2 regions of the Pseudactinotalea sp. HY158 genome follow, and region 2 is predicted to be linked to the other one. Evidence: predicted binding sites of a transcription regulator. Region 2 holds the regulator's gene; the other holds the start of a gene.

Region 1 (14,223 bases), 1.0 Mb from region 2:
CTCGGAGCGGATCGGAGACCGACGGGATCCGGTCTGCGGGGGCCGTTCCCCAGGTGAGCCCCTCGGGGCTCTCGCTCAGCGTGAACTCGAGCCGGGCGCCGTCCTGAAGCTCGCTCACATCCACCCACGTCGCGGAGTGATCCACGCCGTCGACGGTGAGGGAGGAGATGTAGCGCGGCTCGCTCGAGCTCGCCCCGGGAGCGGCGATCTCGATCGTCGCACCGTTGTCGAGCGTCACGGTCGCCGCCTCGACCCGCGGCGCGTTGAGCGCCATGATCCCCGAGCCGGGCTGCACCGGGTAGATGCCGAGGGAGGCGAGCACGTACCAGGAGGACATGGTGCCGAGGTCGTCGTTGCCGACTCCGCCGCCCGGGGTGTTCGGGAACCGGTTGAGCTGGGAGGCGAGCACGTCGCCCGCCTTGGCGGGCTGGCCGACGTAGTTGTACAGCCACGGCGTTCCGAGCATGGGCTCGTTGCCGGGGTTGTAGCCGATGCTCGAGTAGTAGTCGCTGCCGCCGCGGGCCCACGTCGACGGCGAGGCGCCCGGGTTCTCCCGCAGGGCGGGGATGTTCACGTAGTAGTCGAGCCGCTCGACGAACGACTCCTCACCGCCCATGGCCTCGATGAGGCCGGTCACGTCCTGGGGAACCATCCACTGGTAGTGCCAGGGCGTGCCCTCGTGGAAGCCGCTCTGCTGCACGCTCGACTTCTCGGGGGCGGAGACGAACTCACCCGCGGGGGTCACGGCGTTGACGACACCGGTGAATCCGCCGGTGAGGGAGACCTCGGGGTTCCACAGCCTCGCCCAGTTCGTGCCGCGCTCGAGGAACGCGTCCGCGTCGGCATCGTGCCCGGTGCGGTAGGCGGCCGCGCCGATCGCGGCGTCCGAGTGGGCGAACTCCATGGTCGCCGAGCCGCCGTGGCGGTACTCCTCGTACTCCTGGCCGAGGCCCGGCTCGTTCTCGAAGTAGAACGGGATGTGGCCGTTCTCGAGGTAGAACTCGGCGCTCTGACGCCCGGGGGAGTCGACGTCGGCGGGCGGCGCGGTCGTGGCGTTCTCGACCAGGTAGTCCCAGAACTCCTCGGCGATGTCGTCCGGCACGGTCCCGAGCGCGAAGTTCTCCGCGACCCAGGGGCTGGCCGGGTCGCCGGCCATCACCGTGGTCTCGACCATGTCGAGCGACCAGCGGGGAAGCCAGCCGCCCTCGACGCGGGCCCGGTACATCGACCGGGCGATGTCGGTGGCGCGGTCGTGCTCGAACAGCCCGTGCACCGTGGCCTGGGTCCGGTAGGTGTCCCACAGGGAGAAGCGCTGGTAGTACGTCCAGCCGTCGGCCTGGTGCACCTCGGCGTCGAGGCCGCGGTAGCGCCCGTCGACGTCGCTGCCGATGATCGGCGACAGCAGGCTCTTGTACGCCTGGGTGTAGAAGATCGGCAGCTGGTCCTCGTCGGGCATCGTGACGTCGAAGCGGCCGAGCGCCTCGTTCCACGCGCCGACGGCCTGCGCGTGGGCCTCGTCGAAGCTGACGCGCTCGCCGCCGGAGACGCCCTCGGCCTCGCGGTTGGCGCGGGCCCCGTCGAGGTCGACGAAGGAGACCCCGACCGTCAGCTCCACCGTGTCGTCGGTGCTCGTGTCGAACGTCGCCACCGCGCCGTTGTTCCCGCCGGCGACCTCACTCGACTCACTGCCGGCGTTGTAGCCGCCTTCGTTGCCCCATGTTCCGACGCTCTCGGCGTCACGGTCGAAGGTGGCGCTGAAGTAGTAGGTGGTCTTCGGGGTGCCCCAGCAGAAGCCGCTCGTGGTGAGCTGCCCCTCGACGGTGCGGTCGTCGACCCAGGTGATGCTGCTCTCGTGGGTCGAGTTGAGGGTCTGGCCCACGTTGATCGAGACGTGACCGCTGTCCCCCTCGCCGAACGTGTAGCGGTGCACGCCCGTGCGTTCGGTGGCGGTGAGTTCGGCGGTCACGTCGTTCTCGAGGAGGGCCGTGTAGTAGCCGGCGCTCGCCCGCTCGGTCTCCGCCTGGTTCTTCAGGCCGAGGAACCGCTTGGTGGTGATCGGCACCTCGGTCGTGCTCGGGGTGACGAGCACCTCCCCGGCGGCCGGGCAGCCCGCGCTGTTGACGTGGCGGTGGCTGAAGCCCCACACCCGGCCGGCGCGGTTGCTGTAGGAGGTCGATCCGTACGTGCTCGTGTTGTCCGGGCTCAGCTGCACCATCCCGAACGGGACGACGGCGCCCGGGTAGGCGTTGCCCTCGTCCTCCGTTCCCACGAACGGGTTGACGAGGCCCGCGTAGTCCCCGTCGTCGACCGTAGCCGCGCTCGTCGCCGGCGCGAGCACCACGCCGGCGACGCCGGTGGCGGCCAGGCCGAGGGCCGCGATCACTGCGAGTCCGCGCCGCCGGATACCGGCGCCCGGCGGGCTCGATTCGGAATATGAATAACCCACTACTGATCTCTCCTCAACACTGAGGCGACGTCGTCGCCTGATTCTGACAACGATATCAGGCCCGATCGGGGCCGCTCGTCGAGGCCGCCCGTCGAGGCCGCCCGTCGAGGCCTCGGCGGCGAGCCTCGGGATCGCCCCGTCATCGGCCTATGGACGACGCCCGGCCGGCCGAGCGTCCGGGCGCGCCTCCGCGTGCCCAGCCGGCTCGAGCGCCCAGCCGACCCGGGCGTCCGGCGGGCCCGGGCGCGCCGTGTCCCGGTTCGCGGCGTCGCCGGTGGTGTCCGGGCGGCCCGAGCGCACGGGCGAGACCTGCCGCGGCGCTCGACGGCCCGGTACCACCTGGGCTCGCCTCCGCGCGCCCGGGAGACGCCTACACCTGCTGCTCCTGGCGCCCCTCGAACGGGACTCGCCTCCGTGCGCCCGGGAGACGGCTGCTTCGCCAGTCAGTTCATCGTCGACGGCCTGCTCGCCTCCGTGCGCCCGGGAGACGCCTGCTTCGCCAGTCAGTTCATCGTCGACGGCCTGCTCGCCTCCGTGCGCCCGGGCGAGGCGCCGGCCGTCCCCGACTCGGGTGCCGCCGGCAGCCGCGCATCGCCGTTCACGTCAGGCACGGAGGGTGCCGCGTCAGGCGAGGAGGGAAGCTGCCTCCGGGTCGCAGTCACGGGCGAAGATGCGGCACCGCTCGGCCTCGTCGTGCTCGCCGATGGCGGCGGCCGCCGCCTCAAGACTGAGCAGGCAGCTGAGGAATCCCCGGTTCGGCACGTGGCTCGCTGGAACGGGGCCGTGCCCCTTCCAGCCGGAGCGCCGCAGGGCGTCGAGGCCGCGGTGGTACCCGGTGCGGGCGAACGCGTACCCGGCGATCACGTCGTCCTCGGCGAGGGCGGCACGGGCGAGGAGCGACCACGGATACGAGACCGCGGGGTGGGCGGCGGCAACCTCACGGGCGGACCGTCCGGCCGTGAGGTCGGCCCGGGCCGCGGAATCCTCCTCGGCCGGCAGGAGGGTCGGATCGGGGTCACCGAGTAGATTGCGCATCCGGCCATCCTGCCAGGATCCCGCACGAGGCACCCCATCCGCGGGCACCACTTCGGCCGGCACCACGTCGACCGGCACCGCTCCGACCGGTCCCATCCGCCGGCACCGCTCCGGCCGGCCCCATCGGCCGGCGCTGCTTCGGCCGGCCCCATCGGCCGGCACCGCTTCGACCGGCCCCATAGGCCGGCACCACGTCGACCGGCCCCATCAGCCGGCACCGCTTCAGCCAGCGCCGGTTCGAGCGCGCCCATTCGTCGACGGAGCCTCGGGCGCGCCCACCCGTCGGCACCACTTCGGCCGGCCCCATCCGCCGGCACCGCTTCAGCCGGCACCACGTCGACCGGCCCCATCGGTCGGCACCACTTCGGCCGGTCCCATCGGCCGGCGCGGCGATGCCTCGGATGCGATGCTGACTGCATGTGGATCGGTGCGATCGAATTCGACCTGCTGCTCGGCGACGTGCACTCACTCAAGGAGAAGCGGTCGGTGGTGCGGCCCCTCATCGCGGAGGTGCGGCGGCGCTTCGAGGTGAGCGTCGCCGAGGTGGGCCACCTGGACCTGCACCGGCGCGCACTCGTCGGGGCCGCCGCCTGCGCCGCGGACGCCGGCCACGTGGTCGAGGTGATCGACCACCTCGAACGGCTCGTGGCCGCACGGCCCGAGACCGAGCTGCTCAGCGCCCGACGCCGCCTCTTCAACACCGACGACGAGTAGAGCCGCCGCGACTCCTGGACCGAGGGCGACCGGCCGCCGTCCGCACTCGACAACGCAGGGCGCCCGGCCGCCGTCCCAAGTCGACAAGGACGGGCGAGCAGGCGCCGTCCATACTCGACGATGACGAGTGAGCGGGCGCCGTCCCTGCTCAACGCACCACGTACACCGCGCATTCGGCGTGCTGGATCACGTCGCGACTCACCGATCCGAGCATGAGGCTCGCGAAGTCGCCGCGGCCGCGCGCTCCGACCACGATGAGGCTCGCGCCGTCGGCCGCATCGACGATGACCTCCTCCGCCCGCCCCTCGGCGACGACGAGCTCGACCCGGAGACCGGGATGGGCCGACGAGACGTGCTCGGCGGCACGCTCCGCCAGGGCGCTGGCACTCTCGGGGACATCGGTGGCGGGGCGGTCCGCCTGCTCGTTCTCGGCGTGGGCCTTGTTAGTCCACGGGTTGTCCGAGGCGCCTTCGCCCTCGCGGGCGTCGTCCTCGTGGTGGGTGAAGGAACTCCGCCACAGATTCCGGCCCGGGGTGCTCCACGCGACGGCGATCCGCAGGTAGGACTGGGTCGCCGCGGCGAGGCGGGCGGCCTCATCGAGGGCGGTTTCGCCGTTCTCGGAGCCGTCGATCCCCACCACGATGGGGATGTCGGCCGAGGGCAGCGGCCGCAGCGACCCGCGCACCACGGCGACCGGGCACCGGGCGTGCGTGGTCACGTCGAAGGCGACGGATCCCAGCAGCGCCCCGCGCAGCCGGCCCCGACCGCGGTTGCCCACGACGATCAGTTCGGCGCCGTCGGAGTAGTCGACGAGCGCGGCGACGGCGCCGCGTTCGACCCCGGCCGCCTCGACCTCGACCGTGGCCTCCCGACGCGCGATGGCCGCGCCGTCCTCGGCGATCTCCTGGGCGCGCCGCTGCGACATCACGGCCACGCCCGCGCGATAGACCGTGGGGCCCGGATCCTCGAGCCCCGTGGCATGGACCACCAGGAGCGGCACCTGCCGCCGGTTCGCCACGGCGATGGCCCACTGCAACGCGACCCGGCTCTCGTCCGACGCGTCGAAGCCGACGACGACCTTGCCCTGTGCACCGACCATCGCCTGCTACCTCCACGTCATTGTTGGACTCCTGGCCCTGGGCCGGCGAATGCCGGGTCTCATCGCCGAGGAGCTGGGCCCCAGGGTACTCGACGGGCGGCGATCCCGCCCGTGCACCGGCGGCGGCACGCAGGAACTGTGAAGGCCCAGGCGAGGGATCGGCGGCGGTCCGACACGTGCCGTTCGGCGCGTCCGGGAGGACGCCGGCCGGGGCCTCCCGTAGCGCCGCTCCCGCGGCACCCGCACCGGCGCCCCGCAGGGGTGCCCACACCGGCGACATCCGCGCATATCCGCACCTGCGACGTCCGCACAGCGGTGTCCGCGCGGGGCATCCGCGCCGGGGCATCCGCGCCGGGGCATCCGCGCCGGGGCCGACGCTCGCAGCGTTCCCGGCACCACGGGCGAGCGATTCATTCCGATGAGCCCGCCCCCAACCCCTTGTTATCGAACATGCGTTCTAGTACGATGGGGTCATCAGCCACCATCGGAGGTGAATGAGGATGTCGGAGCCACAGCCCACCCAGCCCGCTCGAGGCGGCAGCACGCCCGGCGAGGGCATCGGGGCCGGTGCCGACGACGCCGCCGGCGAGATCGGCGCGGCCCGCGTGGCCGGGCCAGGCAATACCGCCCGCGCGGATGCGGCCGGCAGCACGGCCGGCGCAGCGGTGACAGCGGCCGGCGCAGCAGGCACGACCGCGGATGCGGCCGGTGCAGCAGGCACGACGGTGGCGGCGGCCGGGGCGGTGCTCGAGGGCCTGGAGGTGCTCGCCCAGACGTCCTGGGCGGACCTTCCCGCACCGATGGTGATCGAGCTGGTCGACCAGCTCGAACAGGCCCAACGACGACTCGAGGGCGCCCGGGCCGGGGCCCTGTCCGCGGTCGAGGCCGACGGATCCTGGGCACTGCAGGGAGCCCGGACCTTCACCTCCTGGCTCCGGAACCACTCCGGCGCCGCCGCCGGGGCCACCTCCCGCCGCGTACGTGAATCACGCGCCCTGCGCGACCACCTGCCCGCCACCGCCACCGCCCTGGCCCACGGCCGGATCGGCACCGACCACCTGCGCATCCTCGCCCGCGACGCGACCCGCACCCAGCGACTACGAGACCAACTCACCGACCCCGACCTCGGCGAGACCTTCCTCCTCACCCACGCCCAGACCCTCGACGCCGACCGATTCGCCAAACTCGTCGCCGCCTGGGCCATCCGCACCGACCCCGAGGCCGCCGACCGCGCCTGGCGCGAGGACACCGGCAAGGAAGAACTCTCCCTGGCCCCCACCACCGGCGGCTACCACCTCACCGGCTGGCTCACCACCACCTCCGGACAGGCCCTGGACACAGCCCTGACCGCCCACATGGGCCGCAAGAGCCAAGACGATCAACGCACCCCGAACCAACGCCGCGCCGCCGCCCTGACCGGCCTCGCCCGCGAATCCCTCGACACCGGCACCCACGGCACCTCCGCCCGCATCCGCCCCCACCTGACCGTCACCGTCCCCTGGAACACCCTCCGCGCCCTCACCACGACACACCACCCCGACCAACCCGCCGAACACCACGCCGACCCCGCCGAACCCCACGCCGAATCCGCCGAGCCCCACGGCGACCCCGCCGAACCCCACGGCGACGCCGCTCACTCCGCCGACCCCGCTGACGACGGCGACCACGGCGACCACGGCGACCACGGCGACCACGGCGAGTATTCCCTGGCCACCGGTCTCGACTACGAGGCCCTCCGCGGCCTGGAACCGGCGACGTTCCCCGACGGCACCCCACTGGCGCCCGGGCTCCTGGCCCGCCTGGCATGCGGCTCCCAACTCTCCCGCGTCGTCTTCGGACCCGACTCCACGATCCTGGACGTCGGCCGCGAGAAACGCATCTTCCCCGCCAACCAGGTCCGCGGAATCATCGCCCGAGACCGTCACTGCCAATACCCGGCGTGCGACGAACCACCCGGCTACGGCGAGATCCACCACTCCCGATGGTGGTGGCAACACAACGGCACCACCTCGACCGCCCAGGGCATCCTGCTGTGTTGGCACCACCACGACCTCGTCCACCAACGCGAGATCACCATCACCCGCCGCAGCGGCACCTGGACCTTCACCGACCGCCACGGCCACCCCCTCACCGCGACCCCCCACAGCCACCGCGGCACCACCACCAACCCGCCCGGAGAACCCAGAACCACCTGAGCAACCAAGGATTCAGCCGCACCGATACCACCCGCGACATCAACGCTGGACCGTCCCCGGTTTGGTGGACAGTTGGGTTAGCTGCCGTGGACAAGGGAGGCAGTACAGTGGGATCGACTCGCCGGAGTTTCACGGATGAGTACAAGGCCAGCGCGGTCGCGTTCGTGTTGGACGAGCAGCGGTCTATCGCCGAGGTCGCACGGAATATCGACGTGCACGAGATGACGTTAGGGAAATGGGTGAAGAAGGAACGAGATACGCGGGAGGCGGCCCTGGGTGCGGATGCGTCGTTGTCCGAGTCCGAGCGGGCTGAATTGATCCGGCTGCGGCAGGACTACAAGAACGTGAAGGCGGAGAATGCTCAGTTGCAGATGCAGGTGAGTTTCGCAAAAAAAGTGGCGACCTGGTTCGCGAGCGAACAGCAGTGAAGTTTGCTGCGATCGCGGACTGGGCTGATCAGCAGGAGTACCCGGTGGCGTTCATGTGCCGGCAGCTGGGGGTGTCGCGGGCGGGCTACTACAAGTGGCGTGATGCGCCGCTGAGCGACCGGGCCGTCTACGACGAGCGCCTCAGCGTCCTCATCGCCGGGATCTACGCCAGCGCCCGCGGGAACCCGGGAGTGCGCCGGGTCCGGGCCGGGCTGGCTGCGGCCGGTCACCGCGTCGGCCTCAAGCGAGTGCACCGGTTGATGCAGGCCGCCGGCCTGCAGGGACGCCACCCCCGGGCGTGGAAGCGCACGACGGTCCCCGGTCAGGGGCCGGTGCCGGCACCAGACCTGATCGGGCGCTCGTTCACCGCCGAGGAGGCCGATACCCGCTGGTGCGGCGACATTACGTACGTCAAGACGTGGGAAGGGTGGGCCTACCTGGCCACCGTCATCGACCTGCACTCACGCGCCCTGGTCGGCTGGGCGATCGAGGACCACATGCGCACCGACCTGGTCACCGACGCCCTCGACATGGCACTCAAGACCCGGAAGCCACCCGCCGGTGTCATATTCCACAGTGACCGCGGAACGCAATACACCTCCACCGCCTTCGCCAAATACTGTGAAGACCACAATATCCGCCGCTCCCTGGGCAGGACCGGTGTTTGCTACGACAACGCAGTCTCGGAATCATTCTTCGCGACCTACAAGAAGGAACTCATCCACACCCGCCCCTGGCCGAACCTCACACGACTCCGCAAAGCGACCATCGACTGGATCACGAACTACTACAACACCATCCGTCGGCACTCGACTCTCGGATACTTGACACCCACAGAATATGAACTAGGATATAGGAACATCAACGAATTGGCAGCCTAATTCGCCTGTCTACTAAAGCGGCTCTTCGTGGTTCGTGGTGAAAGTGGCCCGCGCGTCGTAGGCGTGTGAGGGCTCGTGGTCCTGCTGTGATGGGTGTTGCGAGACATCCACAAGAGCAGAGGACCACGAGCTATGGACGAGTTTACTGGCTCGCAGCGTGATGCTGCGAGCACGATCTTCAATCTGTCTGACTACCGTGTCATCGACGCGATCGATCTTCCCGGCGGAGGCCGTCGGGTCGTGATCGAGTCACTCGCCCCGCCTGGCTGCCCGGCGTGTGGTGTGATCGCGGTGAAGATCCATTCCCGGCGCCGGCAGCGTCTGCGTGATCTGCCGATCGCGGGTGCGGTCGAGGTGTGGTGGGCCAAGCGGCGCTGGTTCTGCCGGGAAGAGCTGTGCGGGCGTGGCACGTTCGCCGAGTCCACCATCCAGGTCCCCAGGTTCGCCCGGTCCACTACGCGGCTGAAGAATCAGGTCGTGGCCGCGGTGGTCGACTCCGGTCGAGCCGCCAGCGAGGTTGCCCGCGCTCACGGGGTCTCATGGTGGCTGGTCCAATCGGCGCTGGCTGCCGCGGCGCTCGTCCTACCCGCCGCCGACGACTGGGTCGTGACGCGCTTGGGCATCGATGAGCACCGGTACCGGTCCGTGCGGTTCTTCCGTGATGAGCACGGGGCCTGGCGCCGGTTCGAGCCGTGGATGACGACCCTGGTCGACCTGGCCACAGGACAGGTCCTGGGCATCGTCGATGGCCGCGACAGCACGGGCGTGGGCGCGTGGCTCAGCGCCCGCCCACAGTCATGGCGGGACCGTATCGAGGTCGTCGCGATCGACCCCTCGGCCGCGTTCCGTAAGGCCCTGCGCGAGCACCTGCCCCACGCCGCGGTCTCGGTCGACAAGTTCCACCTCGTCAAACTCGCAGGCGACATGCTCACCAAGGTCCGCCAGCGCCTCGCCCGAGACCAGCACGGCCGCCGCGGGCGCAAGAGCGACGCGTCCTGGGCACACCGGATGCTGCTGCTGCGGGGCGCCGATACGCTGTCCCCGCGTGGCTGGGCCAGGCTGGAGAAGGTCTTCACCGACGATGACCCCACGGATGAGCTCTCCGCCGCGTGGGGCGTCAAGGAGCAGCTCCGCCGCCTCCTCGGCGCTGATACCCTCGCCCAGGCGTGGCAAGAGCGGATGAGACTGGGTCACTACGTCCAGACCGCGAACATGGCCGAGACCGACCGCCTCTACGAGACCATCGTGACCTGGTGGGAGGCCATCGAAGTCCTCATCGTCACCGGCGCCACGACCGCGAAGGTCGAAGCCGCGAACACCACGATCAAGAACATCAAACGCACCGGCCGCGGATTCAGGAACTCCGCCAACTACAAGGCCCGTATACTCCTGGCCAGCGCCGCTCGAGCAGCAGCGCGAACACCAATCACAGCAGGCCTTTCACCACGAACCGCGTAGAGCCACTAAAGCGGGAACACTCCACGCCGCACGAGCATGCTCCTGGACGGCCACAGCCGACCTCACCCGGAACCTCGCGGTCCGAACACCGGCTGCTACGCGGGCGTCCCTCCGTGAGGCGCGCCGGCGTTCCCGGACCTTTCAGGTGAGTCGCGTCGGGACCGCGACACGGGATGGACTCGATGAATAGACTCGCCTTCGGAGGTTCGGTTGACGAAGCCCACTCTGATCCACTCGGTCGTCCGCGCTCTCAGCCTGCTCGACGCGGTCGGGACTTCGGTCGTGCCACTGACGGCGAAGCAGCTCGCTCGACGCACGACCGTGCCGCTGAGCACCACCTATCACCTGCTGCGCACACTCGTGCACGAGGGCTACCTCGCCTGCTTCCAGGGCGGCTACGTGCTCGGGAGCGAGGTCTATGCGCTCCGGAGCCCGACCGGAATCGACGCACGCCGCGCCCGGGAAGCACTCACCGACCTCCACAACGATTCCGGCGCCGCCGCCTACCTGGCGGCCCTGCGAGGTGAGGAGATCTGGATCGTCGACATCATCGACGACCCGACCACACCGCGGGTCGACCTGTGGGTAGGCCTGCACGAGGCGGCCCATGCGACAGCACTCGGGAAGGCGATCCTGCGTGCCATGGCGCCGGCACAGCGGAGCGAATACCTCGGCCGTCACCGGCTCGCCGACCTCACGCCACACACGATCACGAACCCGCGGCGGCTCCTGAACGAAGTCACCCATGCCGAATTCGCCGTGGACAACCAGGAGTACGCCGTCGGCACGAGCTGCCTCGCGCTCCCGGTGCCGTCGACGAGCTGGACCGCCGCCGTCGCGATCTCGCTGCCCGCGACACGGGCAGGCGACCTCGGTCGCCATGCCGTCAGGATGCGCCGGGCCGCCACCCGCATCGCCCTCGACACCGCCGCCTGACGCCGTCTCCACCGCCGGCCTGCGCGCAGCCCCGAGCCGCCACCCACCAGCCCACGGCCTCGGGCGGCCTCGGGCATCACCGAGGGTCATCGGGCGACCCGGCCCGGCCGCCCCACGGGTCCAGCCCAGCAGATTATGACCATGTGAAATCCGACCCCTTGCGCCCGCGCGTGATCCTCCTCACAGTGGAGGGATACACGTCTGCCGAAGGAGGCACCCATGTCGTCGCAGGTCGCTTCACCTCCCCCGCCGCCCTCGGATCCGCCTCCCGATGACGTCCGCCGGGACCTCTTCACCACGATGGTGCTCTCCCGCACCTACGAGGAGGCGATCCTGCGGGAGTATCACGCCGACAAGGGGCCGGGCTTCGATATCGGCAAGGGACTGGTGCCCGGCGAGATGCACCTGTCCGCGGGCCAGGAACCCGTCGCGGCCGGGGTCTGCGCCCACCTGAGACCCGATGACGCCCTGACCGCGACGCACCGGCCACACCATCTCGCCATCGCCAAGGGCGTCGACCTCGACCGCATGACGGCGGAGATCTTCGGCCGGGAGGACGGCCTGGGACGGGGCCGCGGCGGCCACATGCACCTCTTCGATCCCGCGGTGCACTTCTCCTGCTCGGGCATCGTGGCCGAGGGACTCCCCCCGGCGCTCGGGCAGGCGTTCGCCTTTCAGCGCCGGGGCACCGACGCCGTCGCCGTCGCCGTCATGGGAGAGGGGGCCGCGAACTCGGGCGCGTTCCACGAATCCCTCAACCTCGCCGCGTTGTGGACGCTGCCCGTCATCTTCGTGATCGAGGACAACGACTGGGGCATCTCGGTGCCCCGCAGCGCCTCCACGTCGGTGCCCTCGAACGCCGTACGGGCCGCCGGCTACGGCATCCCCGGCGAGACGATCGAGGGCAATGACGTCGACGCCGTCCACGCGGCTGCGGGTCGCGCCGTCGCCCGCGCGCGCGCCGGCGAGGGTCCGAGCCTGCTCGAGATCCGCACCCTGCGCCTCTGGGGCCACTTCGAGGGCGACGCCCAGGGCTACCGACCCGACCTCGACACGGTGCCCGAGCACGATCCACTGCCCCGCTACGAACAGCGGCTGCGCGACGCCGGAATCCTCGACGACATCTCCGTCAAGCAGGCCTACGCCGACGCAACCGACGTCGTCGAGGCGGCGATCGACTACGCCAAGTCCAGCCCGATACCCGACCCCGCCGACGTGCACAAGTACGTCTTCGCCGAGGAGGCCACACGATGACCGCCGCCGACACGAGCTCGGCGCCCACCCGCCGTCTCAACACCTCCAAGGCGATGGTCGAGGCCATCGCGGCCGAGATGGAGGTGAACTCCGAGGTGTTCTACATGGGCGAGGACGTCGGCGCCTACGGCGGCATCTTCGGCTCGACGACCGGCCTGCTCGAGCGATTCGGGCCGAGCCGCATCATCGACACCCCCATCTCCGAGACGGCGTTCATCGGCCTGGGCATCGGCGCCGCCGTCGAGGGGATGCGCCCGATCGTCGAGCTCATGTTCGCCGATTTCGTGGGCGTGTGCCTCGACCAGATCTACAACCACATGGCCAAGATCCACTACTTCTCCGGCGGGAACGTCACAGTGCCGATGGTGCTCACGGCGGCCGTCGGTGGCGGCTATGCCGACGGCGGCCAGCATTCCCAGACCCTGTGGGGCACGTTCGCGCACCTGCCCGGTATGAAGGTCGTGGCGCCCTCGAATCCGGCGGACGCCAAGGGCCTCATGACCGCCGCGATCCGCGACGACTCACCGGTCGTGTACATGTTCCACAAGGGCGTCATGGGGCTGCCGTGGATGGCGAAGAACCCCCGCTCCATCGGGCCCGTGCCCGACGGCGAGCACATCGTTCCGATCGGGCGGGCGGCCATCCCGCGGGAGGGGACCGACATCACCGTCGTCACGCTGTCCCTCTCGGTGCATCACGCGCTCGACGTCGCGGAGAAGCTCGCCGGCGAGGGCACGAGCGTCGAGGTGATCGACCTGCGCTCGATCGTCCCACTCGACCGGGAGGCGATCCTCGCCTCGGTCGCCAAGACCGGCCGGCTCGTGGTCGTCGACGAGGACTACCTCTCCTTCGGGCTCTCCGGGGAGGTCGCCGCCACCATCACGGACGTCGATCCCGGGCTGCTCAAGGCGCCCGTGCGCCGGGTCGCGCTCCCTGACCTGCCGATCCCGTACGCCCACGGGCTCGAGTACGCCGCGCTCCCCCGCCCGGAGCGGATCGAGGCCGCGATCCGGGAGGTGCTCGACTGATGGAGGTCACGTTCCCGGAGCTGAGCCGGGAGAATCCGGACACCGAGGGCGTGCTCGCGACGTGGTACGTCGGCGACGGCGAGCAGGTCGCCGCGGGCCAGCTCCTCGCCGACGCCCAGGTCGACAAGGTGGACGCCGAGGTCACGGCCCCGTCGGCGGGCACCGTGCACCTGCTCGTGGCGGAAGGCGAGGCGGTGGTCCAGGGCCGGCCGATCGCCCGGATCGACTAGATGAGGTCGGCGGCTCGTACGATTGCACGAGCCGCCGGTCGACAGTACGATTGGGAGTGCCTCCCGTTACGACGGGTCAGGAAGAAGGCCTTAGAACCCCAGCCGGACGACTGGATCTAGGGCCTTTCGCTTTCCCCGGTGGCAAGCGAATCCGCCGTGTGCTTGTGGATGAGCAGCGTGTCCGCCAGCTCCTCCAGGTGCCTGGCTTCGCCCCGCGCATCGGCGTTTATGGCTCCAAGGACCGCATCGGGGATCCAGAGCAGTGGCTCATCGCCACCGCGCTGGTGCTGGATCCGCAACGACCGGTCCAGACCTTGCCCCTGAAGTGCAACGATGTGCGCACGATCCTGCCCGTCCTGGGTGGGGGTTCGGGTCTCGAGGATCAGGTCGTTCACGTCCATCTCGCTCATCTCGTAGTAGACGGCTTCGAGGCACTTCCGCCGATACCGCTCGATCCTTCGCGTGCGCACATCGAGGGGCCTAACGACAACGTTCATGGGGTGGAGGCTGGAGACGGCG
Region 2 (14,223 bases):
TATGCCCGCACCTGGTCACGACCGTGGCACCACCGCCCGTGCCGACCACTCCGGCAGCCCGGCACCGGTGAGCGACCACCAGCGCGCCGAGGATCTGGTCGCCCGGATCCTCGCCCGGTCCGGAACGGCCCTGCAGGAGCGGGCGGCCGAGCACACCGACTACGACGGCGACCAGTTCGACGTCGAGGAACGCGCGGCCCTCCGCCGGATCGGCGGGCTCTCGACCGAGCTCGAGGACGTCACCGAGGTCGAGAACAGGCAGCTGCGGCTCGAGCGGGTCGTCCTCGCCGGGATCTACACCTCCGGCCGGACCGAGGCCGCCGAGGTCTCGCTCCGGGAGCTCGCCGCGCTCGCCGAGACCGCGGGCTCGACCGTGCGGGGCGGGGTGCTGCAGCGGCGCCCGCATCCGGACCCGGCCACCTATCTCGGCTCGGGCAAGTCCCGGGAACTCGCCGACATCGTGCGCGAGACGGGGGCGGACACCGTGATCGTCGACTCCGAGCTGGCTCCCTCCCAGCGGCGCGCGCTCGAGGACGTGGTCCGGGTCAAGGTGATCGACCGGACCGCCCTCATCCTCGACATCTTCGCCCAGCACGCCAAGTCCCGAGAGGGCAAGGCCCAGGTCGAGCTCGCCCAGCTCGAGTACCTGCTGCCGCGGCTGCGCGGCTGGGGCGAATCGATGTCGCGGCAGGCGGGCGGCCGCGCGGCCGGCGGCGAGGGGATCGGCTCCCGCGGCCCCGGTGAGACGAAGATCGAGCTCGATCGCCGACGGATCCGCTCGCGGATGTCCAAGTTGCGCCACGAGATCGCCGCGATGGCCCCGGCCCGGGAGACCCAGCGTCAGCACCGGCGCGCGGGCGCCGTGCCCTCGGCGGCGATCGTCGGCTACACGAACGCGGGAAAGTCCTCCCTGCTCAACCGCCTCACCGGCGCCGGGGTGCTCGTGGAGAACGCGCTGTTCGCGACCCTCGATCCGACGGTGCGCCGCTCGCGCACTCCCGACGGGCGCGAGTACACGCTCGCCGACACCGTCGGCTTCGTGCGGAGCCTGCCCACCGAACTGGTCGAGGCGTTCCGATCGACGCTCGAGGAGGTCGGCCTCTCCGACGTCGTCGTGCACGTGGTCGACGCGGCGCACCCGGACCCGGAGGGCCAGATCGTCTCCGTCCGGGACGTGCTGCGCGACATCCCCGGGACCGCCGACCTGCCGGAGCTCGTGGTGCTCAACAAGGCCGACCTCGCCGAACCGGAGACCCTGGCCCGACTGCGCACCGCCGAGCCCGGGGCGATCATCGTCTCCGCGGCCACGGGCGCCGGGATCGAGGAGCTGCGCGAGCGGATCGCCGCGGACCTCCCGCGGCCGCGGATCGAGGTCGACCTCGTCGTGCCCTACGACCGGGGCGACCTCGTGCACCGGGCGTACACGACCGGGGAGGTGCTCAGCGAGCTGCACGACGCCGAGGGCACCCACCTCGTCGCCCGGGTCGACGAGGCGCTGGCGACCGATCTGCGGAAGGCGACCCAGGCGTCGTCCTGACGCCTGCGGGCCGCCCCGGCGACGCGGCTAGACGCTCGCCGGGGGGCGTTCGCCCGAACCCCGTTCGATGAGACGCACGGGCAGCGTGACGTTCTCCGGCGGCCGCGAGTCGCCCGCGATCCGATCGAAGAGCAGCTCGGCCGCACGGCGCCCCATCCCGCTCGCATCCTGCGCCACGACGGTCACGGGCGGGTCGAGAACGTCGGCCAGCTCGAAGTCGTCGAACCCGACGAGTGCGAGTCGCTGCAGGATCCGCCGGCCCGTGCGGAGCGCGGCATGGGTGAGCCGGTTGTTGCCCGTGATGAGCGCCGTGGGAGCCGGATCGAGGTCGAGCAACCGGGCCAGCACGGCGTCGACCTCCGCCACGTTCGGGGTGCCGAGGTGGATGAGGCGCTCGTCGACGCCGGCGCCTGCGGCCTCGAGGGCGGCGCGGTAGCCGGAGGCGCGCTCCCGCGCGGTGTACAGGGACGGGTTGTCGCCGAGGTAGGCGATCCGCCGGTGGCCGTGGGCGAGGAGGTGCTCGGTGGCCAGGCGGGTGCCGCCCGCGTTGTCGGCGAGCACCGTGTCGGCCTCGAGCCCGCGCACCGGCCGGTCGATGAACACGAGCGGGGCGCCCATGCGCAGCTCGGTCGCCAACCCCTCCGACTCGATGCCCTCGGTCGGGGTGAGGAGCTGTCCCTCGACCTGGCGGCCGTTGAAGGTGTTGACGAGCCCGACGGCGCGGGCGGGATCCCCCTCGGAGGAGGCCGCGACGAGGAAGACCTCGCGTGCCGCGGCGACCTCCTCCGCGGCACGGGTGACCACCGAGTAGAACGGGTCGGAGACGTCCTCCATGACGAACGAGATCGTGTTCGTGGAGCCCTGGCGCAGCTGGCGCGCGAACTCGTTGCGGCGATACCCGACGGCATCGATCGCGGCGGTCACGCGCGCTAGCATGTCGTCACTGACGTAGGGATCACCGTTGACTACCCGGGAGACCGTCTTGTGGCTCACGCCCGCGAATGCAGCGACATCGTGCATCGTGGGCCGCGACGTGCCCCGTCGACGTGAGTGGGAGGGCCCGGCAGTCGTCATGGCGGACGATCCTTTCTGGTGTGCTCCGACCGGAGCCAGGTGGCGAGATGGCCGGAATCAAGCGATTGACATCGTTAACAGGACATCCTAACGCTCTTGGGCCCCCGGCGGGGACGATCCGTGGACGCACGTTCGCGCCGACCGCGAACCTGGGAGGATGGGCGGGTGAGTGGCGCAGACGTGGACGAGGTGCTCGACTCCGTCGTCTCGGCGATGGCCGGATCCCGGCGGGAGGGCCAGCACGAGATGGCCCGGGCGGTCTCGGCCGCCGTCGCCGGGGGCGGCCGGCTGCTCGTACAGGCGGGCACCGGCACCGGGAAGTCCATCGCCTACCTGCTGCCGACGCTGCTGCACACGATCCGGACCGGGGAGCGGGCCGTCGTGTCCACGGCGACCCTGGCGCTCCAACGACAGATCGTCGGGGTCGACCTCCCGCGGCTCGAGCCGGTCGTCACCGCCGCGGCCGGCCGCGCACCCGAGGTGGCGCTCCTCAAGGGATGGCACAACTACCTGTGCAAGCACAAGCTCGCCGGCGGCTACCCCGATGAGGAGGAGGCGCTGTTCTCGAGCGAGGGCCTGCGGGCGGAGGACCATGCGCCGCCCGCCGGGGAGTCGGACCCGGGCGAGGGCGGCCGGGAGCGGAGCGGCCTCGCCGCCCAGGTGCTCCGGCTGCGCGACTGGGCCGCCACGAGCGAGACCGGGGATCGCGACGACCTGCCCGCGGGCGTGAGCGACCGGGCCTGGCGGCAGGTCTCGATCAGCGCGCTCGAGTGCCTCGGTCAGAAGTGCCCACTCCTCGACGAGTGCTTCCCCGAGGCGGCGCGCAGGCGATCGCGGGAGGCCGACGTCGTGATCACGAACCACGCCATGCTCGGGGTCGCGGCCTCGGGCTCCCCGCGCGCCCTGCCGGAGCACGATGTGCTCATCATCGACGAGGCGCACGAACTGCCGTCCCGGGTCACCTCCCAGGCGACGGTCGAGCTCTCCGGAGCGGCGGTCGAGCGGGTCGCCCGGCTCGCGCGCCGACACGCGGGCCTGGCGACGACCGCCCTCGACGAGGGGGCCGCGGCCCTGCGGGAGGCGCTGGCCCACGCGCAGCCGGGCCGATGGCCCCGCGGGCTGCCGATCGAGGTGAACGCGGCGGCCCGCGCGATCGACGCCGGCACCCGCGAGGTGCTCACCGCGTTGCGGGAGAGTCGCGGCGCGGGGAAGGGCGACCAGGGTGGCACGCTCATGGCCCGCTCCGCCCTCGTCGAACTCGCCGAGGTGACCGACCGACTCCTGTCGGACTCGATCGCCGAGAACCGTGATGTGGTCTGGTGCGAGGCGCCCCGACAGGCCGGCGAGGCTCCCCGGATCATGGTCGCCCCGCTCGAGGTCGCGGGGCGGATCGCGGGGGAGCTGCTCGGGGAGAAGGCGGTCGTGTGCACCTCCGCCACTCTCACCCTCGGCGGGCGGTTCGAGCCGGTGGCCGCCATGATCGGCCTCGCCGGCGACTACGAGGGAATCGAGGTCGCCTCGCCGTTCGACTACCGCGCCCAGGGCATCGTCTACGTGGCCAAGCACCTGCCGCCACCGGGGCGAGAGGGCCCGAGCGACCAGCTCCTCGACGAGGTGGCCGAGCTGATCACGGCGGCCGGCGGGCGCACGCTCGGCCTGTTCTCCTCGCGCCGGGCCGCCGAGGCCGTGGCCGAGGTCATGCGCGAACGGCTCGAGGTGCCGATCCTCGTCCAGGGCGAGGACTCCATCGGCTCGCTCGTGCGTCGATTCATCGAGGACGACGCCAGTTGCCTCTTCGGCACGCTCACCCTGTGGCAGGGGGTCGACGTGCCGGGGGACACGTGCCGACTCGTGCTCATGGACCGCATCCCGTTCCCGCGGCCGGACGACCCGGTCATGTCGGCGCGTTCCGACGCCGTCAAGGCCCGCGGCGGCAACGGCTTCATGCAGGTGGCGGCCGCGCACGCAGCCCTCCTGCTCGCCCAGGGGGCCGGTCGGCTCATCCGGGGGGTGGGTGACCGCGGCGTCGTGGCGGTCCTGGACCCGCGGCTCGCGACCGCCCGCTACGGCAGCTTCCTCGCGGCGTCCCTGCCTCCGCTGTGGCCCACGACCGACCCTGCGCTCGTGCGGGCCGCCCTCACCCGGCTGCGCGAGGGCTCCTGAGCCTCGTCCCCGCGCCCCAGCAGGAGCGGGGGGGCCGGCGCGAAGAAACGGGCGGCTAGAGTGCGCGCAGAACCGCGACGACGCGCCCGAGGATGACCGCGTGGGTGCCGTCGATGGGGGAGTAGTTCGGGTTCGCCGGGTGGAGCCAGCGGCCGTCGTCCGCGTGCCGCAGCGTCTTGACCGTGGCCTCGCCGTCGATCATGGCGGCGACGATCTCGCCGTTCTCGGCCACGGACTGTGACCGGACCACGACCCAGTCGTCCTCGCAGATGGCGGCCTCGATCATCGAGTCGCCCACCACCTTGAGAAGGAAGAGTTCGCCGTCGCCGACGAGCTGCTTCGGCAGGGGGAAGACGTCGTCGATGGCCTGCTCGGCCAGGATCGGCCCGCCCGCCGCGATTCGTCCCACGACCGGCACGAAGGAGGGCTCGACCGTCACGGCGCCCTCGTTCGTGGCGAAGGTCGGCGCGCCCTCGGTCGAGGGGGCGTCCGCCGCGTCCGTGCCGACGGAACCGTCGGGATCGATGAGCTCGATCGCCCGGGTCGCGATCGGGTCGCGTCGGAGGAGACCCTTCTCCTCGAGCACCTGGAGCTGATACTTGACGGACGACGGGCTGGCGAGTCCCACGGCCTCGCCGATCTCGCGCATCGTGGGCGGGTAGCCGCGTTCGCTCAGGGAGTCGCGGATGCACGCCATGATCCGCGCCTGCCGTTCGGTCAGATCGGCGGCGGGGCGCCCGGTCTCGGCGGTGGGGCTCATGGACTCTCCTTCGTTCCGTTCCGGCCGGGGGCCCGGGACCGGGGCGTGGCCACGCCGCGAACCTCCCGGCGCCGGAGATCCGAACGGGTCGATCGGATGTCGGTGGTCGGTGCTCAGCTTGGTCGTGATGTTGATCAGCCTACGGCCGCAGACACCGGTTCGCCAAACATATGTTCGAACCGCGTGTCGACATCGGCCGGGCTTCCTGTTATCTTCGTACAAGCGTACGACGAACGGACGTTCGAGAGGAACGACGATGAGTGTTCTAGCTTCAACGAAGCCCCACCGTGCCGGCCGCCCACTCCCCGCCGCAGTCCCGCAGCGGGGACCCCGCCCGACCGACCCCGCGCGCCGCTCCCGCCGGGCCCACATGGTGCTCCTGCCCGAATGGAGCGAATCGCCGGAGCGGGCCGAGGACCGTGCTCCCGGCCGCGGGAGCGGAGCGGGCGATGTCGCCGCCCGGCTCCCGATCCGGTCGCTCCCGCATCGTTCCACCACCGTCCCCGCGACCGCACCCGTGACCACCCCGCTCCCGACCCGGGCGCCCGTCGAGCCTCGACGTGAGGCCGCCCCGGCCGTTCGGACCGGGCTCCACCAGCACGTGGGAGAGGCGCTCTCGCTCGTGGTCTCCCGGCCCGTCGGCCGCATCGTCAACCGGCCGGTCGGCCGGATCGAGCCGACGCCGACGCTTACGCGGGCTCCGGCGCGGGTGCCCTCGTCTGCGCCGCGGTCGCTGTCACATGCGGCAGCCACGCACTCGGTAGCCACGCACTCGGTAGCCACGCACTCCGTCGCGGCGAGCCCCGCGCGCCGGCGGAGCTTCTCCCAGCTGACCGTCCGCGGCCAGCGGGTCCTGGTCGGCGCCGGGTTCGCCCTGGCGGTCGGACTCGGATCGCTCGTGGGTGGCCTCGTGCAGTCCGGCGGAGACGTGCCCGCGGCGACCGACGTCGTCACGGTCGAGTCCGGCGAGAGTCTCTGGCAGATCGCCGGCGCCGTGGCCGAGCCGGGCGCGGACCTGCGGCCGCTCATGGAGGAGATCCGCGCGCTCAACTCCCTCGACGGTTCCGCCCTCACCGGCGGCCAGAGCCTCCTCGTCCCCGTGGCGGCGGGCTGAGCATGCCACCGCGGCCACGTGCACCGGCGGGGCGGAGCCCGACGTGCACCGGGGGCGGAGCCCGACGTGCACCGGCGGGGCGGAACTCCACTTGCACCGGCGGGGTGGAACCCGTAGCGTTTCCCGGAGTTACAGATATGTGATTCGAAGGGATGGTGCACGGGTGCATTGCCCATTCTGTCGACACCCCGACTCGCGAGTCGTCGATTCGCGAACCGCCGAGGACGGCTCCTCGATTCGGCGCAGGCGTCAATGCCCCAACTGCGGTCGGCGTTTCACCACGCTCGAGACGACGAGCCTGTCGGTGATGAAGCGCTCCGGCGCGGTCGAGCCGTTCAGTCGTGACAAGGTCATCGCCGGCGTGCGGAAGGCCTGCCAGGGCCGCCCGGTGAGCGAGGATCAGTTCGCGCTGCTCGCCCAGCAGGTGGAGGAGGCGGTGCGCAGCACGGGGGCCGCGGAGATCGACGCGCACGAGGTCGGCCTGACGATCCTCGGCCCGCTCCGGGATCTCGACGAGGTGGCCTACCTGCGCTTCGCCAGCGTCTACCAGGGCTTCAGCTCCCTCACGGACTTCGAGGACGCGATCTCCACGCTGCGACGAGAACGAGACGAGCCCGCGCCCGAGACCCCCTGATCGGCTCTCGCCGCAGCGCGGCGGTGACGCCCTCAGGCGTCGCTCGAGCGGGCCCAGATGTTGATGTCGCCGTCGCGCGCGAAGCGGTCGATGCGCTCGAGTTCGTCCGCCGTGAAGTCCAGGTTCGCCAGCGCACCGAGCGTGTCGCTCAGCTGCTCCACGCTCGAGGCGCCCACGAGGGCGGTGGTCACGCGCGGGTCGCGGAGCACCCAGGCGATCGCCATCTGCGCCAGGCTCTGGCCGCGCGCCTGAGCCACCTCGTGGAGTGAACGGATCGCCGTCAGATTCTGCTCGCTGAGATGCTCGGAGCGGAGCGAACCGTGCCGCGCGGCCCGAGAGCCCTCCGGGACTCCGTGCAGGTACTTTCCGGTGAGCAGTCCCTGTGCCAGCGGGGAGAACACGACCGAGCCCATGCCCGCCGACCCGAGCACGTCGAGGACGCTCTCGCCCGAGGTGTCGGGCTCCTCGATCCAGCGATTGAGCATCGAGTAGGACGGCTGGTGCACGAGCAGGTCGAGGCCGATGTCGGCACAGACGGCCAGGGCCTCGCGAGTGCGGGTCGCCGAGTACGAGGAGATCCCCGCGTACAGCGCCCGGCCCGAGTCGACCGCGGTCTTGAGGGCCCCCATCGTCTCCCGCAGCGGCGTGTTCGGATCGAATCGGTGACTGTAGAAGATGTCGACGTACGGCAGGCCGAGTCGGTCGAGGGAGGCGTCGAGCGAGGCGAGCAGGTACTTGCGGGAGCCCCATTGGCCGTAGGGCCCGGGCCACATGTCGTACCCGGCCTTCGTCGTGACGACGAGCTGGTCGCGCAGGCCGGCGAGGTCCGAGTGGAGCACTCGGGCGAAGTTGCGCTCGGCCGACCCCGGCGGCGGTCCGTAGTTGTTCGCCAGGTCGATCTGCGTGATCCCCTGGTCGATCGCGTGCAGGATGATGTCGCGCTGGCGCTGCAGCGGCGTGTTGTCGCCGAAGTTCTGCCACAGGCCCAGCGAGATCGCTGGGAGGTCCAAGCCGCTGCGTCCGGCGCGACGCATGGGCATCCGGTCATATCGATCAGCTGCGGGGGTGTACATGCCCCGACCCTATCGGCACCGATCGGGGGTGGGCCCCGAGTGATCCGGGCCGATCCGGTCCGATCCGGTCCCGGCCGACCCGGGCGCGGCCGGGCCGACGCGGGCCACGCCGTCAATAAGCTGGGCAGCCGCGACCGTCCTTGGCAAGCTGGGGGGAGTGGGTCAGCCGGACCCCGGTACAGACAGGTCACTAGGAGGCTCAGATGGCTGAGAACCAGGACGAATACGCCGACGCGAAGGCGAAGATGCGCGCAGCGCTCGAACGGAAGAAGGAGACCGAGCATGCGCGGGCCGACGGCCGCTCCAACACCGGGTCGATCCACGGCTCGGAGGTGACCGGCGCCGAGGGGAGGCGGATGTTCCGCCGCAAGTCCGGCTGAGCGCCACCTGCCGCAGACCAGCGGGGACGCCTGGCCACCCCCCGGGTGGTCGGGCGTCCCCGCTGTGTGTGTCCGCTCCGGGCGACTCAGGCGCCGGCGGGGGTGAGCACGCGCACCCGGATGGTGCCGTCGATCTGCTCCATGCCCGCCACGGCCTCGGCCGCGAGCCGGGAGGAGACGTCGGTCACCGCGTAGCCGAGGTGGCCCACGGTCCCGAGCACCTGGGACTCGATGTTCGCGCCCGCGGTCGAGAGCACCTGGTTGATGCCGGCCAGCACGCCGGGAACGTTGCGGTGCAGGTGCGTCACGCGCACGTTCGACCCCCGCGGGGTCTCGAGCACGAGCGCCGGCACGTTGACGGAGAGGTTCGTGGTGCCCAGCGTGAAGTAGTCGCGCAGCTTCGCCGAGACGAACTTGCCGATATCGGCCTGCGCCTCCTCGGTCGAGCCGCCCACGTGCGGGGTGAGGATGACGTTGGGCAGGTCGCGCAGCTCCGAGTCGAACGCGTCGCCCTGCACCTTCGGCTCGGTCGGGAAGACGTCGACCGCCGCGCCCGCGAGTCGGCCGGAGAGGATCTCCTCGCGCAGGTACGCGTAGTCCACGAGGAACCCGCGGGAGAGGTTGAGGAAGATCGAGCCGTCCTTCATCCCGCGGAACTGCGGCGGGCCGAACATCCCGGCATTGCCCGGGCGGCCGTCGACGTGGAGCGTGACCACGTCCGCCTCGGCGAGCAGGTCCTCCAGCGAGGTCATCCGCCGGGCGTTGCCCAGGGCGAGCTTCTCGGCCGTGTCGTAGAAGATGACGCGCATGCCGAGCGCCTCGGCCACGACGGACAGCTGGGTGCCGATGTTGCCGTAGCCCACGATGCCCAGGGTGCGCCCGCGCACCTCGTGCGAGCCCGTGGCGGACTTGTCCCAGACGCCGGCGTGCAGCGCCTTGTCCTTCTCGGTCAGGCGGCGGGTCAGCGCGATGATCTCCGAGAGCGCCAGCTCGACCACGGAGCGGGTGTTCGAGAACGGGGCGTTGAACGCGGCGACGCCGGCCTCGGCCGCGGCCTGCAGGTCGATCTGGTTCGTGCCGATGCAGAACGCGCCGACCGCGAGCAGGTCGGGCGACTCGGCGATCACGCGCGACGTCAGGTGCGTCTTCGACCGGATACCGAGGAGCTGCACCCCGGACAGTGCCGAGATGAGCTCGTCCTCGTCGAGCGCCCCCTTGGCGGTGGTCACCTCCACCCCGGCCTTTTCGAGGGATTCCCGCGCGAACGGATGGATGCTTTCGAGAAGGAGTGCCTTGACCACGTCGTCTATCATGACCCATCCCGCCGATCGGACCAAACGGATATCACGCAGTGGACGGCGCCCGCTCGCGCCCCGCCGGTCAGGCGAGCCCGGCCGGCAGCTCCTCGCTGTGGACGACGTCGAGGTGCCGGGTCGGCCGCGTCATCGCCACATACAGGTCGCCCGGCCCGTGCCCCTCCCGCTGGATCCGGGCCGGCTCCACCAGCACGACGTGATCGAATTCGAGGCCCTTCGCCTGCCCGGGAGTGAGCACCACCACAGGGTCGCGCAGGTCGCCGTCGAGACTCACACCGAGCGTCCGGGCCACGTCCGCCACGAGTGTGGCGGGCGCGATGACCGCGATCGCGCCGGTGTCCGCGGGGATCGCCGCGACCACCGCGGCCGTGGTGGCGGGGGCGTCGAGGGCGTGATGACGACGCAGCGCCCCCTCGACGTCTCGGGCGGAGGTGAGCGTGGCGGGGGGATGGGCGGGGTCGGCCGCCGCGGCCACCGCGTGGGCCGCCGCCATGATCGAGGCCGGGGTGCGGTAGTTGACGCTCAGCGTCTCGAGCCGCCAGCCGTCGCGCAGGCGGGAGTCGAGCGCCTCGCCCCAGCTGCGGGCACCGGCGGCGGTGGAGGTCTGGGCCACGTCGCCGACCACGGTCATCGACCGGGACGGATTGCGCCGCAGCACGGCACGCCAGGCCATCGCCGACAGCTCCTGCGCCTCGTCGATGACGACGTGCCCGTAGGTCCATTGCCGGTCTGCGCGGGCCCGGTCGGCGAGGGAGCCCACGGCGGCGCCCCCGTCGAATCGGTCGGCGAGCATCTCGGCGCTCACCATGCCGCCGCCGGCGCCCGAGGCGCTGAGCATCTCCTGCGCATAGGCCACCGCCTCCGCCCGCCGGGCGGCCTCCCGGCGCGAGTGTTCACGGTCGAGGGAGTCGTCGGCCCCGAGGAGCTCGGCCAGCTCGTCGAGGAGCGGCACGTCCGCGGGGGTCCACTCGGCCACTCGCCGCCCGGGCCGGGCACGCGATCGGCCGGCCAGGCGAGCCGGGCCCGGGTGCGCGCGCCGAGTTCGGGGGCGGCCTCGAGCAGCCGGTGCGGCTTCGTGTACAGATCCCGCAGGAGGGAGGCGGGGGTGAGCGGCATCCAGGCGAGGTTGAGTGCGACCCGCACGTCCCGCGCGGAGCGCACCTCCTCGGTCAGCTCCGCCCAGTCGGCCTCGCCCACCTCCTCGCCGAGGGCCTGCGCGTACTGCTGCGCGAGCGCGGTGAGCATGTGCCGCACGAACGTCACCCGGGCCTCGTTGTGGGGCTTGCCGGTGCGGCGTGCCTTCGCCTGCGCGGTGCGCAGGTCGGCCGGGCGCAGGGTGAGGGTCTCCCGGGCCACGCGCAGCGGCCGCTCCGAGAGCACCCGCTGCCGGGCCCGCACGGCGCGCGGCAGGATCCGGGCCCACACGCCCCGGCCCTTGATCGTGGCGATCTCGTCCGGCTCCGTGCCCGTGGCGGTCACGTCCGGGAGCAGGCCGGCGATCGTCATCGAGACGACCCCCGTCTCCCCGAGGGCGGGCAGCACCTGTTCGATATAGCGCAGGAACACCGGCGTCGGCCCGATCACGAGCACCCCGGAGCGTTCGAGCCGCTCGCGGTGGGCGTAGAGCAGGTAGGCCGCCCGGTGCAGGGCGACCGCGGTCTTCCCGGTGCCCGGTCCGCCCTGAACCACGAGCACGCCGGCCGAGTCGGAGCGGATGATCGCGTCCTGCTCCGCCTGGATCGTCGCCACGATGTCGCCCATCCGGCCGGTGCGGTGCTGGGCCAGGGCCGCCAGGAGGGCTCCCTGGCCGGCCACCTGCGAGGGGTCGGTCACGGCGTCGAGGTCGAGCACGTCGTCCTCGATCGAGACCACGGAGCGCAGCCGCGTCTGGATGTGTCGGCGCAGGACCACACCGCCGGGGTGGGCGGCGGTCGCCTGATAGAACGGCTCGGCCGCCGGCGCGCGCCAGTCGGTGAGCAGTTGGGAGTGCTCGGCGTCCGAGAGGCCGATCCGGCCCACGTAGCGCTCCTCGCCGTCGGTCAGGTCGAGCCGGCCGAACACGAGCCGCTCCTCGACGGATTCGAGCTGTGCCAGCCGGTCCTCGTAGAGGGTGGCGAAGGCGTCGCGTTCGCTCCGGTTCTGCGGCGAGCCGCTCGGGCCCTCGCGGCGCACGTGGGCGAGCCGGCCGCGGGTGTGGGCGCGCAGTTCGTCGAGCCGGAGGTAGACCTCGTCGAGGTGGAGCTGTTCGTCGGTCAGGGGGGTGGGCGTGGGTCGGGGATCAGCGGCAGCCGACACGATCACGGGTCCTTTACGCGCAGGGGAGGCCGGAATTCCGCCGCCAGGGGCGGACCGTCTATTATCCATCCGGCGGGCCGGGATCGAGCCCGGAAGTCCGCCAGCAGGCACGTGCGCGGGTGTGACGTGGCCCGCACCGGGCGGCGACGGGCGGGGAATGTCCCAGGCCGTCCACGTGTTGTGACCAGCGAGGTGATACCCGATATGAGCAACCCGCGCAACCCCCGTGATCTGTTCGTCCGCTCCGAGGAGCCGGCCGAGGCCGTCGCCGTGCTCGTGCACGCGTTCCAGGGCGCCTTCGACGCGGGCCAGGCGGGTCAGCAGGCCGCCGACCACCTGACCGCGACCCTCGGCGGCGAGCGCGTCGCCACGTTCCGTGTGGACGAGCTGCTCGACTACCGCTCTCGCCGCCCGGCGATGATGTTCGAGAACGGCGCCTTCACCGACTACGACCGGCCCGAGCTCGTGGTCGACCTGCTCCGTGACGACGAGGGTGAGCCGCTGCTTCTCCTGCACGGGCCCGAGCCCGACCTGCAGTGGGACTCCTTCGTCGACGCCGTCGAGGCGATCGTCGACGACTTCGGGGTGCGGCTGACCATCGGCATGCACGGCATCCCGATGGGGGTCCCGCACACGCGCCCGCTCACCGTGACGGCCCACGCGACCCGGCGCGACCTCATCGCCGATCACCCGAACTTCATCGGCTCGGTCCAGGTGCCCGCCTCGGTCTCCGCGCTGCTCGAGTACGAGTTGGGGCGCCGCGGCCGCGACGCGCTCGGGATCTCCGTCAACGTGCCCCACTACCTCGCCCAGACCGAGTTCCCGCAGGCGGCGGCCGAGCTCCTGCGGCAGGTCTCGCGCGCCGGCGACCTGTCGCTGCCCCTCGGCGACCTCGAGGCCGAGGGCGTGCGGGTGCTCGAGGAGATCGACCGCCAGGTGGGCGAATCGGCGGAGGTGAGCGGCGTCGTCCATGCGCTCGAACGCAACTACGACGAGCACGCCCAGCGGGCCGTCGCCGAGGGGCGCCACCCCCTGCCCGCGCCGGTCGACGTGCCCAGCGCCGACGACATCGCGGCCCAGGTCGAGGCCTTCCTCGCCGGCCACGAGTCCGAGACCGACTCCGGCGACGAGTTCGGGCCACAGGGGCCGGCGGCGGAGTGAGGTGGGCCGTTCGGCCCGGCATCCGGGTGTCCACCTGGTGGGCGGTTCGGTGTGCCGCCCGTCGCGATAGTGGCGATCACGCGGCGTCCATGCAAGACTGTCCCGCAGTTGCACCAGTTTCTCTTACGTAGCACCCGGGATAATCACCCAAAGCACGACGTGGGCGAGGCAATGCGGCACCGCGAGACGGACACACGGTCCGTCTCGACAGAAAGTCCCGGAAGGACACAGCAACATGGCACAGGGAACCGTCAAGTGGTTCAACGCTGAAAAGGGCTACGGCTTCATCGCCCAGGATGGTGGCGGGGACGACGTCTTCGTGCACTACTCGGCGATCGAGAGCGACGGCTACCGCTCGCTCGAGGAGGCTCAGCGCGTGGAGTTCGACATCACCCAGGGCCCCAAGGGCCCGCAGGCGGAGAGCGTTCGCGCCGTCTGATCCAGGCGTGAGGCGGGCCCGTGACCGGTTGGTCACGGGCCCGTCGTCGTTTCTCATGGACGACGAGTCCCCGGCTCCGGCGGTCCCGGCGGCTGCGGTGACGTCGGCGACTCCGGCGAACGTTCGCGACTCGGGCGACTCGGGGCCGAGGCGGCTCAGGGGGCGGGCGGGTCCTCGAACGGGCGGTGACCGGCGAGGAAGTCGAGCGCCTGCGGGCCGGTGACCAGGCGGGCCGCCACGGGCATGGAGCGCAGGAGCCGCGCCGCGGTGTCGGGGA

What was found. Region 2 encodes LexA, which represses DNA repair genes until DNA is damaged. Its sites were predicted from a motif close to TCGAACANNTGTTCGA; they were not measured.
Region 1: a site for LexA is predicted at 5,739-5,754, ahead of GCE65_RS14925 (HNH endonuclease signature motif containing protein). Genes of this name have one in related genera too.

Annotation. Positions count from the first base shown of each region.
Region 1 covers NZ_CP045920.1:3,362,972-3,377,194, forward strand. The annotation lists gene GCE65_RS14905 (GH92 family glycosyl hydrolase) at 1-2,446, opposite strand, end outside; gene GCE65_RS14910 (DUF3151 domain-containing protein) at 3,071-3,481, opposite strand; gene GCE65_RS14915 (DUF503 domain-containing protein) at 3,899-4,195, shown strand; gene GCE65_RS14920 (universal stress protein) at 4,344-5,294, opposite strand; gene GCE65_RS14925 (HNH endonuclease signature motif containing protein) at 5,795-7,489, shown strand; gene GCE65_RS16340 (transposase) at 7,597-7,917, shown strand; gene GCE65_RS14935 (IS3 family transposase) at 7,914-8,798, shown strand; gene GCE65_RS14940 (ISL3 family transposase) at 8,931-10,256, shown strand; gene GCE65_RS14945 (IclR family transcriptional regulator) at 10,467-11,192, shown strand; gene GCE65_RS14950 (thiamine pyrophosphate-dependent dehydrogenase E1 component subunit alpha) at 11,412-12,446, shown strand; gene GCE65_RS14955 (alpha-ketoacid dehydrogenase subunit beta) at 12,443-13,474, shown strand; gene GCE65_RS14960 (lipoyl domain-containing protein) at 13,474-13,704, shown strand; gene GCE65_RS14965 (hypothetical protein) at 13,821-14,223, opposite strand, start outside.
Region 2 covers NZ_CP045920.1:2,317,335-2,331,557, reverse strand. The annotation lists gene hflX (GTPase HflX) at 2-1,537, shown strand; gene GCE65_RS10280 (LacI family DNA-binding transcriptional regulator) at 1,565-2,557, opposite strand; gene GCE65_RS10275 (ATP-dependent DNA helicase) at 2,777-4,774, shown strand; gene lexA (transcriptional repressor LexA) at 4,830-5,534, opposite strand; gene GCE65_RS16280 (LysM peptidoglycan-binding domain-containing protein) at 6,052-6,648, shown strand; gene nrdR (transcriptional regulator NrdR) at 6,812-7,282, shown strand; gene mgrA (L-glyceraldehyde 3-phosphate reductase) at 7,315-8,355, opposite strand; gene GCE65_RS16275 (DUF5302 domain-containing protein) at 8,559-8,735, shown strand; gene serA (phosphoglycerate dehydrogenase) at 8,822-10,048, opposite strand; gene GCE65_RS17100 (hypothetical protein) at 10,116-10,889, opposite strand; gene GCE65_RS10245 (hypothetical protein) at 10,853-12,346, opposite strand; gene GCE65_RS10240 (proteasome assembly chaperone family protein) at 12,551-13,507, shown strand; gene GCE65_RS10235 (cold-shock protein) at 13,743-13,946, shown strand; gene GCE65_RS10230 (spermidine synthase) at 14,102-14,223, opposite strand, start outside.